DNA from 2 places in the Pradoshia sp. Z5_111 genome. Region 1 is predicted to be linked to the other one. Evidence: riboswitches for the same ligand, from Rfam matches in the RefSeq annotation. Region 1 holds a riboswitch; the other holds the start of a gene.
The links. A riboswitch is a leader RNA that binds a small molecule or an ion and turns the genes downstream of it on or off. The one in region 1 is predicted to bind glycine.
Positions count from the first base shown of each region.

Region 2: it holds a riboswitch for glycine, as region 1 does, so the genes downstream of both, AC4D4A_RS15545 (amino acid permease) here and gcvT (glycine cleavage system aminomethyltransferase GcvT) in region 1, are expected to answer to the same signal.

Region 1 covers NZ_JBZCPQ010000005.1:11,965-21,115, reverse strand. Annotated here, with positions in the region: gene AC4D4A_RS11565 (DEAD/DEAH box helicase) at 1-975, opposite strand, end outside; gene AC4D4A_RS11560 (GNAT family N-acetyltransferase) at 1,204-1,710, opposite strand; gene gcvPB (aminomethyl-transferring glycine dehydrogenase subunit GcvPB) at 1,838-3,295, opposite strand; gene gcvPA (aminomethyl-transferring glycine dehydrogenase subunit GcvPA) at 3,288-4,634, opposite strand; gene gcvT (glycine cleavage system aminomethyltransferase GcvT) at 4,631-5,749, opposite strand; glycine riboswitch at 5,920-6,011, opposite strand; glycine riboswitch at 6,015-6,106, opposite strand; gene AC4D4A_RS11540 (DEAD/DEAH box helicase) at 6,554-8,185, shown strand; gene AC4D4A_RS11535 (YqhG family protein) at 8,163-8,957, shown strand.
Region 2 covers NZ_JBZCPQ010000008.1:44,614-53,764, forward strand. Annotated here, with positions in the region: gene AC4D4A_RS15540 (DMT family transporter) at 254-1,165, shown strand; glycine riboswitch at 1,787-1,864, shown strand; gene AC4D4A_RS15545 (amino acid permease) at 2,037-3,383, shown strand; gene AC4D4A_RS15550 (DUF4179 domain-containing protein) at 3,534-4,976, opposite strand; gene AC4D4A_RS15555 (sigma-70 family RNA polymerase sigma factor) at 4,945-5,511, opposite strand; gene adhP (alcohol dehydrogenase AdhP) at 5,807-6,832, opposite strand; gene rbsK (ribokinase) at 7,067-7,981, opposite strand; gene exaC (acetaldehyde dehydrogenase ExaC) at 8,273-9,151, shown strand, end outside.

The DNA of each region.
Region 1 (9,151 bases):
GGATTCCTTTTCCACTGGAAAATCATAATTCAACACATGCGTAATATTATCAATATCTATTCCGCGCGCAGCAACATCGGTGGCAATTAAATATCGAAACTCACCCCGTTTGAATTGGTTCATAACATCAAAGCGATCCTCTTGATACATTCCACCATGAATTTTACCGCATGAATACTCCCATTTAACCAATGTATCAAACAGATTATTTACCTGTTCCTGTGTGCGGCAAAAAACAATGCAGCTATCCGCATTCTCAATCGTTGTAACTTTCCTTAGCAGTTCCGCTTTGTTTTCATGCTTGACCCTATAATAAGAGTGTTCGATCAGCTGAGTCGTCATCTCTTTTTTATTAATTTCAATAAAGACTGGTTCTTTTAGATATTGATTAGATAGCTTTTGAATATCATCCGGCAATGTTGCTGAAAACAACATGCTGATTCGTTCCTTAGGTAATTCATTTATTATCGCTTCAACCTGATCAATAAAGCCCATATTCAACATTTCATCTGCTTCATCAATTACCAGATAGCGCAGTTCACCAACGTTTAATGTTCCTTTTTGAATATGATCTAACACTCTGCCCGGTGTTCCAACGACAATATGATTTTTTTGCTTAAGCTCCAGCTGTTGCTTGGCAAATGGTTGCTTTCCATAAACAGCTGCTGCTTTAATCCGCTTAAATCGACCAATATTCGTTAAATCGTCCTTCACCTGTGCAGCCAATTCTCTGGTCGGTGTTAGGATAAGTGCCTGAGGTTTATTTTCGATCCACTCTATATGATTACAAATCGGGATTCCATACGCAGCTGTTTTCCCACTGCCAGTTTGTGCTTTTACGATAAGATCCTGATTACCAATCGCAATTGGAATCACCTTTTGCTGGACCTCTGTCGGTTGAAAATAATTCATTTTACTTAATGCCCGAATAATTTCGGGACTTATGTCAAAATCATTGAAGCTATGTTCAGTCATGTATGTTCCTCTTTTTCGGTTACTTAGCTGATTCTCCACTTGAGAGATGCTTTTATCCATTATACCTGATTTGCACTGATTAATCGAAATTAGAAGGATAGTCTAATCTCAGGTTCCCGTCATTTTAAGGCACCTTTTAATAGTAGAATATTTATTGGACAGCCATCCCACCCGATAAAAAAGCGATATTATTAGAGTATCACACCCGTAAAAGAATTAATTGTCTATTTACCTATCCCATTCATGTACTAAAACACTGTATAATAATGAATCTCGCCAGCCCATTCTCATGAGCAAATGGTCGCGAATGATGCCTTCCCTAACCATTCCTGCTTTTTCTAACACCTTCGCTGAACCTATATTTCTTGGGTCACAGGTTGCAAAAATACGATGCAGGTTCAGTTCCTTAAATCCAAAGTCAATTAACAAACACGCAACTTCTGTAGCCACTCCTTTTCTCCAGTAATCCGAATTAACAATATAGCCAATTTCTCCAGCTTTATTAGTGAAACTTCGTATAGTAAGTTCTCCAGCCCCAATCATATTTCCATTATAAATAATTGCGAAGACAAACCTTGCTCTTGTTTTTTTTGTTGAATCCTCGATTACTTGGCTCACAAATTTTTTCGATTCTTCTTTCGTATTCGGTCCCCATGGCTGATACTTACAAACGATATCTTGTGATGCGTATTTATGTACATCAACCCAGTCACTACTAATCATTTCTCTCAGCATGATTCTTTCATTTGAAAGGCAGAATGTATTTTCGATCGTATTTCCCTTCCTATCCTGAACGACAGATTATTCATTCTTCTAAAAAAGCAGCTATCTAGTCATGATAGCTGCTTAAAATGTATTCTTATTAATTTTGATATCTCAATACAGGCTTACGAGCAGCCAGTGCCTCATCCAAACGGCTGATTACCGTTGTATGCGGTGCTTCCTGTACAATTTCCGGATTCTCCTCTGCTTCTCTGGCAATTTGAATCATAGCATCAATAAAGCCATCCAGTGTTTCTTTTGATTCTGTTTCTGTTGGCTCAATCATCATGCATTCTTCCACATTCAAAGGGAAATAAATGGTTGGAGGATGATAGCCAAAGTCTAGCAATCTCTTGGCAATATCAAGAGCCCGTACACCAAGTTTCTTCTGACGTTTTCCGCTAATCACAAACTCATGCTTACAGTGCTTATCATATGGAAGATCATAATACTCCGCCAATCTTCTCATCATATAGTTTGCATTTAAGACAGCATACTCTGTTACTGCCTTCAATCCGTCTGGTCCCATAGACCGAATATACGTATAGGCACGGACATTGATTCCAAAATTTCCATAGTACGGCTTTACTCTGCCAATTGATTGCGGACGATTGTAATCAAGCTGATAGCCATTCTCTTCTTTTACAATAAGCGGTTTTGGTAAGAACGGAATTAACTCCTTCTTAACCCCAACCGGCCCTGAACCTGGTCCACCGCCGCCATGTGGTCCAGTAAATGTCTTATGCAAGTTAAGATGAACAACGTCAAATCCCATATCACCCGGTCGAGCCTTGGATAGGACAGCATTCAGATTGGCACCGTCATAGTATAGTTTCCCACCGGCATCATGAATAATTTCGGCCATCTCGATGATCTGTTCTTCAAAAAGTCCCAGTGTATTTGGATTTGTAAGCATCAAAGCTGCTGTATCTTTCCCTACAACATTCTTCAAATCTTCCAGATCAACTAAACCATCCGGCCCTGACTTCACGGTAACAGTTTGCAATCCCGCAACTGTGGCTGAGGCAGGATTCGTACCATGAGCAGAATCAGGAACAATTACTTTTACGCGGTCAAAGTCACCATTCGACTCATGATAGGCGCGAATCATCATTAATCCCGTCCACTCTCCATGCGCTCCCGCAGCCGGTTGCAAAGTGACTTCGTCCATACCAGTGATTTCCTTTAGACTTTGCTGCAAATCATACATTAACTCTAATGAACCCTGTACAGCTTCTGCGTCCTGCAGGGGATGAACATGTGCAAATCCATTTAGACGGGCAACATTTTCATTAATTTTCGGATTATATTTCATAGTACAGGAACCGAGCGGATAGAAACCGGAATCAACGCCATGGTTTCTTCTCGAAAGTGCCGTATAATGACGCATGATATCCAACTCGGATACTTCAGGCAGCTTTGGTTCCTCAGTTCGAATGAACTCCTCAGGCAAAAGATCGGTTAAGGCTGCCTCCGGAACATCCATTTCCGGCAACGAATAGCCGATACGGCCCGGCTTGGTTTGTTCAAATATTAATGGCTGATCCTGTTTATTCATGAAAATCCCCCAATTCCTGTGCAAATCTATCAATCTCTTCTTTTGTACGCAGCTCCGTCACTGCCACAAGCATATGATTGGTTAAAGCAGGATAATCATTAGCTAAATCGTAACCACCAATTATGCCTTTTTGGAGGAGCATTTTATTAGCTGCAGCTACAGAACCATTTAACTTAACAACAAACTCATTGAATGAAGGTCCTTCAAAGGTAATTTCAAGTCCACTTGCTTTTACTTGTTCCTTTGCATAATGCGCTTTTTGAAGATTTTGAAGCGCCATCTCCTGCACGCCTTTCTTACCTAACGCAGTCATTGCCACAGAGGCTGCGAGAGCATTTAATGCCTGGTTTGAGCAAATATTTGAGGTCGCTTTATCGCGGCGAATATGCTGTTCTCTCGCCTGCAGGGTTAATACAAACCCGCGCTTCCCGTCCTCATCAACTGTTTGGCCAACCAAACGTCCAGGTACTTTTCTCATTAGCTTAGAAGTAACTGCGAAATATCCGCAATGAGGTCCGCCAAATGCAGCCGGAATTCCAAAAGGCTGTGCATCCCCAATGACAATATCTGCACCGAATTCACCCGGCGGTTTCAGAACACCCAATGAAAGTGGGTTACTTGAAACAATTAACATTCCTTTATGTTCATGAACAATTTGTTCAATTTCAGCTAAGTTTTCGATTCGGCCAAAGAAGTTTGGATATTGAGTAATAAAACCAGCCACCCCTTCAGTCATCATACCCGCCAATTGTTCTGTATCCGTTACCCCGTTTTTACAGGGAACAACTTCAAGCTCAAGATATTGGCCTTTTGCATAAGTGGATAAAACAGCCCGTGATTCTGGGTGCACTGCCTCTGAAACAAGCAGCTTCTTACGGCGTGTATGTCCTGCTGAGAGCATGGCTGCCTCGGCCAGAGCAGTTCCCCCATCATACATGGAGGAGTTCGCCACATCCATTCCGGTCAGTTCACAAATCATCGTTTGATATTCAAAAATAGCCTGCAATTCTCCCTGGGAAATTTCCGGTTGATAAGGTGTATAAGCGGTATAAAACTCTGATCTTGAGATAACGTGATCAACGATGACCGGCATGTAATGGTCATATACTCCCGCTCCAAGAAAAGAACTATGGGTCCTGAGATTGGCATTTTTCTCGGCCAGCTCTGTTAATTCTTTCAGAAGTGATGATTCAGACTTTGCTTTTTTTAGCTTGTATTCACCCTTAAACCTTACTTTTTCAGGTATATCAGAAAATAAGTCATCGATTGATTCTACACCAATCGCTGTTAACATCTGTTCAGTATCCTGCTCTGTCATTGGTAAATAACGATGCTTCATTTTTTTACTCCTCCTGCCTGAGTGCGTTTATAAAATGGAGTACTAACAATTTTCGCCTTTAATCTTTTTCCCCGTATCTCAACCTCGACTACTTCATCAAGGTTAGCGAATTCTACATTAATCAGGACAAGGCCTACGTTTTTCTTTAAGGTTGGGGATTGTGTTCCAGTGGTCACTTCTCCTATTTTTTCATCCTTAACGAAAACCGGATACCCATGTCTCGGAATACCGCGGTCAATCATTTCGATTCCGACAAGCTTTCTAGGGGCACCATTTTCCTTCTGTCCCTTTAAAACTTCCTTACCAATAAAATGTTCTTTATCAGTTTTTACAGCGAACCCAATTCCTGCTTCGATAGGTGAAATCTCTGGTGATAGCTCTTGGCCATATAAGGGAAGTTTTGCTTCAAACCGAAGCGTATCTCTTGCCCCCAGTCCACATGGAACTAACCCCTTATCCTTACCGATTTCTAAAAGATCCTTCCAAAGTTTCACTGCATCTTCGCTCTTACAGTACAATTCAAATCCATCTTCTCCGGTGTAGCCAGTTCTTGAAACCAGTACACTAATGCCATTTATTATGACATCTTCACGAAAAGCAAAGAAACCAATGGTATCGAGATCCACTTCTTCTACAAGGTTCTGTAGAATATCAGCAGCAAGCGGTCCCTGTATGGCCAATTGTCCTATTTGTTCCGATACATTTTTTAGTTCCACATCTTCGCTGACATGCTTTTCTAGCCATTCAAAATCTTTATCAATATTAGATGCGTTCACAACTAACAAATAATCATCTTCATCTTTTTTATAAATAATCAGGTCATCAACCGTTCCGCCATCCTCATAGCACATAGCGGAATATTGTGCCCGGCCCGTTTTCAGCTTACTGACATCGTTGGTCATCATGAGCTGCAAAAACGGTAGTGAGCCAGCACCCTTAACGATAAATTCGCCCATATGTGATACATCAAAGAGGCCTGCTTTTGTACGTACTGCTTCATGCTCCTGTTTAATGCCTGAAAATTGGACAGGCAATTCCCAGCCGCCAAAATCAATTGTTTTTCCTCCATACTCCCTGTACACACTGATCAACGGAGTCTGCTTTAATTCTCCCATCCTTACCCTCCTAAAAAGTTCGTTATATACGGATTCTCTTGCTAGTTATGACATTTAAACGATTGCTTGTTAACTTATTAAGTAAAACGCCGCTTTTCCGCATTTGACCGAGGTGATATACCCTTCAGTGATCCACGAAAAAAAGGACAGAAACCTCCCTAATTAGGGGGCTCTGTCCTGATACCTGAAAGTTTACCGCCGGATAACGTACTTCGGCGTTTCCTCTTGGGTGGCTTCACAATAAAGGAAGCGCTCTCCAGAGATGCGTCCAGCAAGAGTCTCTGTACCTGAGAGATTCATGGTTTCACCATTTGCTCCTTCGGTGCCGCAGTATGCGGTCTCTCCCCTTGCCTTCATTCGCTCATATAATTATGTAAATTGGTCATACTAAACAAAAAGCAAGAGATAAGCCGTTTTCTAAATAGTCTTACATTTATATCCTACCATCAACAATTATCAGGTGGCAACAATTACGTTATCTCTGATGAATGAATAAGAAACTAAAAAAATTGTCAGTAATACCTCAGCTTTATTGCGGTGAAAAATCGTTTAGGGGTCGGCTTAATCAATTCCTTATAAATGTCCGTCAACCGCACAAGGCGTTAATCAGATTTTAGCCGAAGATTACCCTTCTACTGTTATTTTGGAATTGATAGTAGCACCTATCTGAGACGGAGATTTCTATAAATTACTATCAAACATTAATCTAACTAGCTTAAGTAAAGAAAGTTGGGATTCACATTGAGTTTAACACCAAAGGTCTATTTTGATGAAGATTGGGAAAAGGAGCTTGAAGAAAAGATTATGGAGGACGGCCCATGGTGCAGCTACTCTCTTTTTAAACTCGGATTGGAGGCCGAAAAGCATAATCTGATTCCAGATTTCAACGGCCTCCTTGCACCAAAGCATTTATCAGGATTTACACCTTTAAACCATCAGCTCGAAGCTGCTACCGAAGTCATTGAAAGAATGAATGGTAAAGCCATATTGGCTGATGAAGTGGGTCTTGGCAAAACGATAGAGGCCGGTCTTATTTTAAAGGAATATATGATTCGGGGCCTGGCAAGCAAAATACTAATACTAGTCCCAGCCTCTCTCGTATCCCAATGGGCAAAGGAGCTTAATCAGAAGTTTCACATACCTGCTGTCATATATAGAAAGGGGTATGGGTGGGATTCTGAATGTATAATCACTTCCATAGATACTGCTAAACGAGAGCCTCATCGTTCTGCCATATTGGAACAAACCTATGACATTGTCATCATAGATGAAGCTCACAAGTTAAAAAACAATAAAACCAAAAACTATGAGTTTGTACAAAAAGTCCAAAGAAAGTTCTGTCTACTATTAACGGCAACCCCTATTCAAAACAAGCTAGAAGAAATTTTTTATCTTGTATCATTGCTTAAGCCAGGGCATTTAGGAAGCTATGCCAAATTTAATGAACGCTTCTCTGCTAAGAAACGTTCATTAAAGGATGATGCTTATTTAAAAGAATTGGTTAATATGGTGATGATTCGAAATAAACGCCAGGATACCGGCATTGAATGGACAAAGAGAAAGGTTGAAACCATTTTTATAGATTTCACCGAAAAGGAGCAGGCTCTATATGATGGAGTTTCTTCATTTAGGAAAGAATTGCCGGAGGGTATCGGAAGTACATTTTCTTCTTTAATCCTCCAGCGTGAGGCATGCAGCAGCAGAGAAGCCGTCTACTTTACGCTGAAAAATATGCTCGATCGAAACCCAGATGCCGGACTAAGCTTTAAGGAAGCCATACATAACCTTATCAACCTGGTCGAACTGGTTGATGGCAATTCAAAAGCAAAAAAAGCGCTTGAATTGATTCATTCCATAAAAGATAAGGTTATCATTTTTACCGAGTATCGAGCCACACAATTATATTTGCAGTGGTTTCTTAAGCAAAATGGAATCAGCTCTGTTCCATTCCGCGGCGGATTTAAACGCAGTAAGAAGGACTGGATGAAGGAACTATTTGAAAAACAAGCGCAAGTCTTAATTGCTACAGAAGCAGGTGGAGAAGGAATTAACCTGCAGTTTTGCCATCATATTATAAACTTTGATTTACCTTGGAATCCGATGCGCCTGGAACAAAGAATCGGCCGAATTCACAGACTTGGACAAACAGAAGATGTCCGAATCTATAATTTTGCGACCAGAAATACTATTGAAGATCATATTATGAAAATTCTCTACGAAAAAATTCAATTATTTGAACGCGTCGTAGGAGAACTTGATGATATTTTAACAAGGCTGGAGGTTAAGAATCTTGAAGAGCATTTAACCGATATCCTCAATAAATCAAAAACAGAGGGTGAGATGAAGGTTAAAATGGATAATCTCACTTCTCTAATACAGCTTGCTCAAGATTTAAAAAAGGAGATGCCATCACATGCAGCAACAGGAAATTCTTGAGTTTCTCGTTCAATTTTTCACAGCCAATCAATGTGAAATCATCAATCAAGGGCCAGGTCATCTAACTGTGCAATTGACGATTGATATGGATAAAGAACTAATGAACCGCCCTTTTTATTGGCATTATCTCGAGAAAGTTGGCGGAGTGCCCAATCCGATGAGTTTAACGTTTATCCTCGATAAAGAGGCAGCTCCTCCTGATTTAAAAGGGGAATTCATACATTTCGGATCCCCTCGCCTGCACCAAATATTCGCGTCTGCCCAAAGACTATCTAAGCATATCCGTTTATTTGAGGAGATTAAAATGACTAGTGGTCAGATGCCTTTATTTCCCTGGTTAGGTGTAAATGTTAATATCTCCTATGAATGCGACCGAAAAAAGGATTTATTCTTTTCAATAGGATTAAACCTGATCAACGGTCTTTTTGTAGAAAATTTCATTGATTCAGCTGATAAACTGTCACTTACACCTAAAATATCTGACTATACATTTACCCTTACACCCATTATTCGTTATCAAAGCGGATTGCATCGTATCAAAACTTACATCCAAAATAAAATTAATCAGGATGACCATGGGTGGGCTGATGATGCTCTCGTGCGCTGGAATAAAGATTTGAGTTTGCTGAACCATTTTTATGAGGACAAAAAAGAAGAGGAAACTCACATGTATGACCTTGAAAAGGAAGCATTGCGAATGCAATACGAACCCAGAATCCGTGTCAGCATCATAAATGGCGGACTTTTTTATCTTAGCGGTCAGGCTATCTAAAGGGACCTAATAAAGCTCAGGCTGGTTATTCGCAAAACATAATTGAGTATCAATCAGAGGCAGCCAATTAAGGCATATGTTTTCAATGATACTCATCAATGTTCTCAGTTTGGTGAGCATTCTATCGTTCCATTATTTAATCATTAAAGCTATGAATCGAAATGTAAAAAGGCGAACCTGCTTGCCCAGTTTCA
Region 2 (9,151 bases), on a different contig from region 1:
ATAGCCCTTTCATTACTATTGTTATATTAAATGCACACTTCTATTATAGTTTCATCCTTTAAATCCCTTGACACAGTTTACAAGGAAATTATATTCTTGACTCTGTGACTCTATTAATATTCATTTTTATTCATAGCTCTGCTCTCCGTTTAGCAATAGCAGCAGTAACGTATTCTCACTTGAGTAAACGATTTTGTATGTCTTGTTATACGGGGTTCAGAAAGCTTATTAAACTTCAACAAGGAGAATCGTTATGTGGTTTATTTTTTCACTACTAACAGCTTTAGCATGGGGTGGTGCTGACCTATTTTATAAAAAGGGATCAGACAGCAATGACAAGTACAGCCATATTAAAATTATCATCATGGTTGGTCTTGTCATGGGAATTCATGCAACAGCCTATATGATTATAAAAGATATACAGTTCAACCCAATGGAGATGATTCATTATTTACCAGTATCTTCTTTATACATCCTTTCCATGGCATTTGGGTATATTGGTTTGCGCTATATTGAATTGTCTATCGCCTCACCAATACAGAATTCCTCAGGTGTCGTAACAAGCATTCTGCTCTTCATCTTTTTCACTCATGAGCTAAGTATCATTGAAGTACTTGGGATTATCATCATCACTCTTGGGATTGTGGGGATAGCCGTTCTGGAAAAAAGAGCAGAAGATGAAGCTCGTCGACTGAATTCTGAGCATATCGATAAAAAATACCAAATTGGTTTCTTGGCTATTATCTTCCCAATTTTATATTGCATTATTGATGGACTTGCTACATTTGCGGATGCCATCTATCTGGATGAATTGAATTTAATCAGCGAAAATTCAGCTTTGCTTGCGTATGAATATACCTTTTTCCTATGCGCTGCCGTATGTTTTATCTATCTTCGCTTTATTAAGAAGGAATCCTTCCATGTATTTAAAGAGCGCGATAAAGGGATAGCAGCTATTTTGGAAACGATTGGTCAATTTTTCTACGTATTTGCCATGGCATCAGGCTATGCAATTATTGCAGCACCATTGATTGCTTCTTACAGTATCTTTTCAATTATCCTGTCACGAATCTTCCTAAAAGAGAAACTGACTAAAAAACAATACATGATCATCGCAGTTGTTATCTTCGGTATTATCCTGCTGGGGATAGCGGATGAACTCTAAATTTCAATTTGCCTTTTAATAAAGTAGATTAAAGACCAAATCCATTTTGGATTTGGTCTTTTTTCAGAAAGAATTGCGCTACTATTAAAATAAACATGAAAAAGAGAGCTTTCGATTCTGGCCTTCCACTTAACCTCATTGCCATGCTTATATTTCTAAAGGAATGATCCTCAAGATGTTTAAAATAGTAAACAAAAAAGAGAGAGACCTAGTACCTTTCTTTACTATTTAATACTTATAGTAATTGTTTATCAGAACTGAAGCTTGTTTAGTATCATTAATTGATTGTTCAAAAGCAAGTATTTCAGATACCACACCACCTAATTCTAGTTCACCGCTTGATAAAGCTATATCAATAGTTGTGAAGGTAATATCGTAATGTTCCCTTGCTGTTAATCATTTCAAAAGCATATGGGTTATATTTATATCAAGTAAATCTTGGGCTCTTCCATATGCTTCAACAAATCATTTAATTACATGTACTTAGTTTGACAACATAATAATTTAGTGATAGCATTTTTTTCATAACATTTTTTCAGAATTATGTTAATAAATTAACATACTCTGAGAATTGATAATTTAATATAGCACGCTTTGATCGCTGTGGATAAAACTATGGCGGGAGCAGCTTCTGGAGAGACTGTATTTATACAGCGCCGAAGGATTCACAATCTCAGGCAAAAGGACAGAATGGTAACGATTTTTGTTATTCTTGCCCTTTTAGAGATTGGAGACAACCAATCTCTTTTTTTATTGTCCAATATCAATAGTGAGGTGAGACATAGTATCTAAATAAAGCGAGAAAAATGATAAATATCTATTTTACTAGGTGCCTGTTTTAGACATCTAAGATTAAACGGGGGCATGCAACTTGGCTAAGCAAGAGTTAAAAAGGGATTTAAAAAATCGTCATGTACAATTAATTGCAATTGGGGGCACAATTGGAACCGGCTTATTTTTAGGCTCCGGCAAATCCATTCATTTAGCCGGTCCATCCATCCTATTTTCTTATCTGATTATCGGAGTAGCTCTATTTTTTGTTATGAGAGCATTGGGTGAATTACTTTTATCCAATACAAATCATACATCATTTATCGATTTTGCAGCTGATTATTTGGGTCCATGGGCTGGATTTGTGACTGGCTGGACGTATTGGTTCTGCTGGATTATGACGGCCATGGCCGATATTATTGCTGTTGGTTTATATACACAATACTGGTTTGATATCCCGCAGTGGGTGCCTGCTATCATTTGTTTAGTCATTCTATTAGGATTAAATCTATTAACCGTCAAACTATTTGGTGAGTTAGAATTCTGGTTTGCCATTATTAAAGTCGTCACTATTGTTGCACTTATTGTCGTAGGAATCGTACTGCTTGTGATTGGATTTGAAACAGATAGCGGAACTGTTTCTGTTTCTAACCTTTGGAATCATGGCGGCATGTTCCCGAATGGAATATCCGGGTTCTTACTATCACTGCAAATGGTTGTCTTCTCCTTCGTTGGAGTAGAACTTATTGGTGTATCTGCTGCTGAAACAGCTAATCCGCGCAAAAACATTCCATCTGCTATCAACAAAATACCGGTACGGATTTTGCTGTTTTATGTAGGTGCCTTATTTGTTATTTTATGCATCAATCCTTGGGATCAATTAAGTGCAACAAGCAGCCCATTTGTAGGTGTCTTCGCCTTAATCGGTATCCCAATGGCGGCAGGTATTATCAACTTTGTTGTATTAACATCCGCAGCCTCTGCTGCAAACAGCGGTTTATTCTCAACCAGCCGGATTATGTACAACTTAAGCAATCATAATGAAGCACCAAAAAAATTTGGCAAATTAAATAAACATCATGTACCGAGCAATGCGTTAGTAACTTCTACTATTGTAGTTTCTGTCGGAGCACTGCTTAGCAAGCTGATACCAGAGCAGGCCTTTACAATCGTTACAACAATCAGCGCCATCTGTTTCATTTGGGTATGGAGCATTATTTTAATCTCGCATATCAAATATGTAAAAACGAGACCTGATTTAAGAGCTAAATCTACATTCAAAGCTCCATTAACACCAACTATAAATTATGTAATCCTAGGTATGTTTGCTTTCATACTCATTGTAATGCTCATTGCTGCGGAAACACGCTTAGCAATGCTGCTTACACCATTATGGTTTGTCTTATTGATTATCATATATAACTATCATAAAAAGAAGAGATTATGATAATAGAGCAAAACTAAAAATAATAATGCACTCCAGTTGTTAGATCACACTTAACAATTGGAGTGCATTTTTTATCCATAGCATTTCTGTATTAAATGAAAACTTAGTCCAGCGATACCGAACTTAGCCAATATAGTTTCAAAACGATTTTTATTTATGATTCTCGATTTCCTCCTTATTCTGCGGTATATTCACTGTGAAAGGATCAAGCTCAACTCTCTCTAAAAATGGATAAAAATCAAACTGCATAATAGCATGATCCATATCAAAATTGTTGATTTTTTGAATGATATCCCCCTCATATACAACTTCTCCACTTAAATCAAATACTGATTGAAAATGCATTGTATCTTTATCAAGGACTTTAACATGGTTACGATCTATATATGGTGTATAATCCTCGTCTGTATCCACAAACCTTTGATCAATTATATTAAACACATACCCTAAAGTATCGAGCAAATTCTCATATTTTTCTCCCTTAAGACTCTTAGGAAATCCATATAAATTATAGTCAACAATCAATTGATCCTTTTCATGTTTGATACCATTAACTCGGATCGACTTATCAGAACGTTGACTATTCAATGTAAAGGAGGTACCTGCCGCTAGTTTTTTTTCTGCTGAAGGTTCTGATAGACTTAAATGTGGATAGAAAGTGATGGATTTAGCATCTGGATCTAAATTCCCTATCGTTCGAAATTCACGTACTTTACCATTTGTTTTCTTATTAACTTTTACAGGATTTCCAATATCCAACCGATTCCCCTTATTGTCAGTTGCCTTCCCTAAAAATATATCATCATTCTCATACTCTGTTTTTGTTTCAAACATAATAGTCGATGTAATGCTTCCATAAAGCAATTCATTAACTTTAATTTGGACATTTTCATTCGGATAGTTTTTTGTGTAATCTAATGCGATAGCTTTATTCTTTTTTTGTTTAATCGGAACCGAGAAATTCCATTCTCCTTTAGTCCCATTAATGCTATGGATCATGATTGGCAAATTAAAATTCTCCTTTAATTCCTCATATGGATAATTTAAAGTCATTTGAAAATCAAACCCATCTCCTTTTTTCTTAAAAGCAGTTGATTGCCCATTAAGCCAGGGATCAGCATCCCCTTCATAATTCTCGAAATTTCCATCCATACTTAACTCATCGCTCTCTCCTGGATTTTGCTCTCTTAGATTGCCATCTACATGTCCCGTAATCGAAACAATATATCCATCAAAATACGCATTAGTCAGAGTTACATTAATTCCCTTTTTAGTACTGGTCTCATTTAATTCGGTAACCAGGTTTTGTTTTGCTAATTCTATGCCAAGTGGATCATCAAAATCTTTAAATATTTGACCTACTAAAGGAGTTTTTGCGAGTACTTTGTTCATCGTAGGATGGATAAATCCTGAACTGATTGTCAAAGATAGAATTGCTATAGAAGCCACTCCCCCGTATAGAAATTTTCTTTTCATCGTCTGTGGTCTCTTTTTTTCATGTCCCTGCTTTAACCCATCATCAATGGCCTTAAACACACTTTCTTTAGGTACTGGTATTTGGTTAAATGCCTTCTTTAAATCCTTTTCTTCCATGGTCGAATCCCTCCTCATTTAAGATTTTTTTTAGTGCCTCTTTCCCTCTGCTTAAATTGGTTTTAACGGTTCCTTCAGGTATTTGCATAATAGTGCTGATTGTTTTAATAGAATAATCATGATAATAAAACAAAAGAATGCTTGTCCGATAATTCTCTTTAATTTGGACCAAAGCATCCATTAATTCTCCACAATCAACTTCTTTCTTTTTCTCCGATTGCGGAATCATACCTATTAATATTTCATCCGAGAAAGGTATAACAGTTCCTCTCTTTTTGACCACTTGTCCAGCACAGCGAATGATAATTTTCGTGAGCCAAGTCATGAAGTACTCAGGATGTTTCAAAGAATGAATTGAGATAAAGGCCTGATATGTTGCATCCTGAACCACATCCAATGCATCCTCCTGATTGTTAACATATATATAAGCCGTTCGATATATTCTTTCATAATGCTGCTTAACTAATCGTTCAAAGCTCTTTTTATTCCCCTTTATAGCTTTCTTGACCAGCCTCTGCTCTTCCTTGTAATCCACTTTCTCGCCCCCTTCTGTCTATTAGTGATGAATTTCCCTAAAAAGGTTTCAAATATTGGAAGTTTTTTATATTTATTTAGGATACTGAACACATACTTAGATTTATATATATTTCTACAGTACATCAACCAGCTTCACATCGCCTTTGTTTTTTAGGAAAATAATCCTGCTAAAGTAACCATGATTTTAATGTACTAAGCTCCCAAATATCTAAAAAGGTACAAAAAAACAGCCTTACATCCATAATTGAATGCAAGACTGCTTGAGGTTTATTTTATAAGGATATTGATTGGAATTATTCGTGTTTGTGCATATCGATGACCATACGGCCCTGGATTTTACCCGCTTCCATTTCTTCAAAAATATCATTTACTTCATGCAAGCATCTTGTTTCAACGATTGGCACTACTTTGCCCTCTGCTCCAAATTGGAAGGCTTCTTCTAAATCCTTACGTGTACCAACTAAGGAACCAACGATTTGAATACCATCCAATACGGTTTTCACGATAGCCAAATCCATTGTTTCAGGAGGTAACCCTACTGCAACAACTTTAGCCGTGGCACGAACAGAGTTAACAGCCTGGTTAAAGGCAACTTTGGAAACAGCTGTAACAACTGCAGCATGAGCTCCTCCAACTTTCTCCTGAATCCACTCACCTGCATCTCCATCTGTTAATGGATTACATACAAGGTCTGCTCCTACTTCTTTGGACAATGCCAATTTATCATCATTAATATCCACTGCAATTACCTTTGCGTTAAATACATTTTTCGCATATTGGATCGCAAGGTTACCTAATCCACCACAGCCATAGATAGCAATCCATTGACCAGGTTTAATATCAGAAACTTTGATTGCTTTGTAGCAAGTTACACCTGCGCAAGTAATACTGCTTGCTTGAGCTGGATCTAGTCCTTCAGGTACTTTAACTGCATAGTCCGCTTCTACGATACATTGTTCAGCCATTGCTCCATCAACCGTGAAACCGGCATTTTGTACGCTGCGGCAGAAGGTTTCATTTCCTGTCACACAGTACTCGCAAGTTCCGCATCCCTTAAAGAACCAGGCAATGCTGACACGATCTCCTATCTTTAAACTGGTAACATCGTCTGCAATTTCTTTCACAATGCCGATTCCTTCATGTCCAGGTATTCTTCCCGGAACTGCGCCGAAATCGCCTTTTGCTACGTGCAAGTCTGTATGACACACTCCGCAATATTCTACATCAACTAAAGCTTGACCGGGTTTTAACTTTGGCAGTTCCTTTTCAACTAATTCCACTTTGCCAGGGTTCTTTGCACTCACTACAGCAGCTTTCATTCCAATCAATCCTCCGTATGTATATTTAACTTGCTCAACATTTCACATACTTAGTATAAATGTGTAAACTCGTAAAATCAACACAAATTGAGGAATTTTCTATATTTTTATAATCATAAAAATACAATTCGAACTAATAGGTGCTTTAATATAATGATGTATTAACTTTTTATCTCTATAAAGGAAATCTTCCTCTCATTTATCAAACTACAATAAAAAACTTGCTTATGACATTTATTTATTTAAAAATAGGCTAACTTCTTCGACACTTGGGTAAGAATTTTGAGTGCCTCGTTTTGTGACACTTAATGCTGCAAAGGCGGTTGCCATATTAATCGATTGTAATACATCCTTATTCTGTACATAATAATGAGCAAAACAGCCAATAAACGCATCTCCTGCACCAGTCGTATCAACAGCTTCTACCTTAAATGAATCTACCGTATGAGCACCGCTTTTGGTTACCCACATTACTCCACGGCTTCCCATCGTTACAATGACATTTGTAACTCCTTTATCTACCAGACTGGCTGCTGCAGCTTTAATTTGCTCAACCGTTGAAACAGGCATTCCGGTCAAGATTTCCAGTTCACTTTCATTTGGAACGAAAAAGTCACATTTACATACATAGTTAAAATCTAAATTTTTCGCAGCAGGCGCTGGATTCAAGATAACAGGAATCCCGTGCTCGTTTCCAAATTCTATCGCCCGATAAACGGTTTCAAGGGAAATTTCCAATTGAAGCACAATTAAAGAGCATGTCTTAAGCTTATCTGCTGCTTTATCTACATCCTCTGGTAAAAGATATTTATTTGCACCTTTAATGATTAAAATGCGATTATGAGAATCTGGATCTACGAAGATTGGTGCAACCCCACTGGAGCTTCCGGGAACCTTATTTGTAAATTCTGTATCAATTCCATAGCGTTCAAGATTTTGGATGGTGTTATCGGCAAAAATATCATCGCCTACCTTCGTAACCATCATTACCTTTGAGCCCAGTTTTGCAGCTGCCACGGCCTGGTTGGCCCCTTTTCCTCCGCACCCCATTGAAAAGCTAGGTGCCTCAAGCGTTTCTCCCTGTTCTGGCATTCTATCAATATAGGAAATAAGATCGACATTATTCGATCCAATAACCGCAATATCCATTGTATTTTACCTCCTTATTTTTCTCATCAAAGAGAAGATTCTACAGACTATTTTAGCACTGATACTAGGATAGGACGTTTTCGGAAGAAAGATTGTAATAAATGTATTCTAACATCCTACCCCAAAATAAAATTTTCTCTTCTCTTATATTCATAGTCATATTATTTGAAATTTTATCAAATTAGACAAATAATAGTATAGAAAACGCTTTACTGGTGTATTTTTATTCCAAAGTGGCATCAAAACTTTATATTTAAGAGTTTTCAATACGAACATAGGGGAGATATCAACATGATTTATGCAAATCCAAATACAGAAGGCGCAGTTGTGCATTTCAAAGAGAAATACGATAACTTTATTGGCGGAAAATGGGTTGCACCTGTTAAAGGTCAATACTTTGAAAATAAATCTCCGGTAACTGGAGAAGTTTTTACAAAGGCTGCTCGTTCTTCTGCTGAAGATATTGAATTAGCATTAGATGCAGCACATGCAGCAAAAGAAGCTTGGGGGAAAACTTCTACTGCTGAACGTGCACGTATTTTAAATAAAATTGCAGATCGTTTAGAAGAAAACCTGGAAATGCTCGCAGTAGCTGAGACTTGGGATAATGGGAAAGCAGTACGTGAAACATTGAATGCTGATGTTCCTTTGGCAATTGATCACTTCCGTTATTTCGCAAGTGCCATTCGTACACAAGAAGGAAGAACTACACAATTAGATAATGATACAGTAGCTTACCACTTCCAAGAACCGCTTGGAGTTGTTGGTCAAATTATTCCTTGGAATTTCCCAATTCTAATGGCTGTCTGGAAGATTGCCCCGGCATTGGCAGCGGGTAACTGCATCGTATTAAAACCAGCTGAACAAACTCCTGCATCCATTATGGTTCTTGTTGAGTTAATTCAGGATATACTCCCAGCGGGTGTTCTGAACGTCGTAAATGGTTTTGGTATTGAGGTAGGGAAACCACTTGCAACAAATCCACGTATTGCGAAGATTGCCTTTACTGGCTCTACAGCAGTGGGACGCCAAATAATGCAATATGCTACTGAAAACATTATTCCTGTTACATTGGAGCTTGGCGGTAAATCACCTAACGTATTCTTTGAAGATGTATTAGATAAAGATGATGAATTTTTAAATAAAGCAATCGAAGGCTTAGTGATGTTT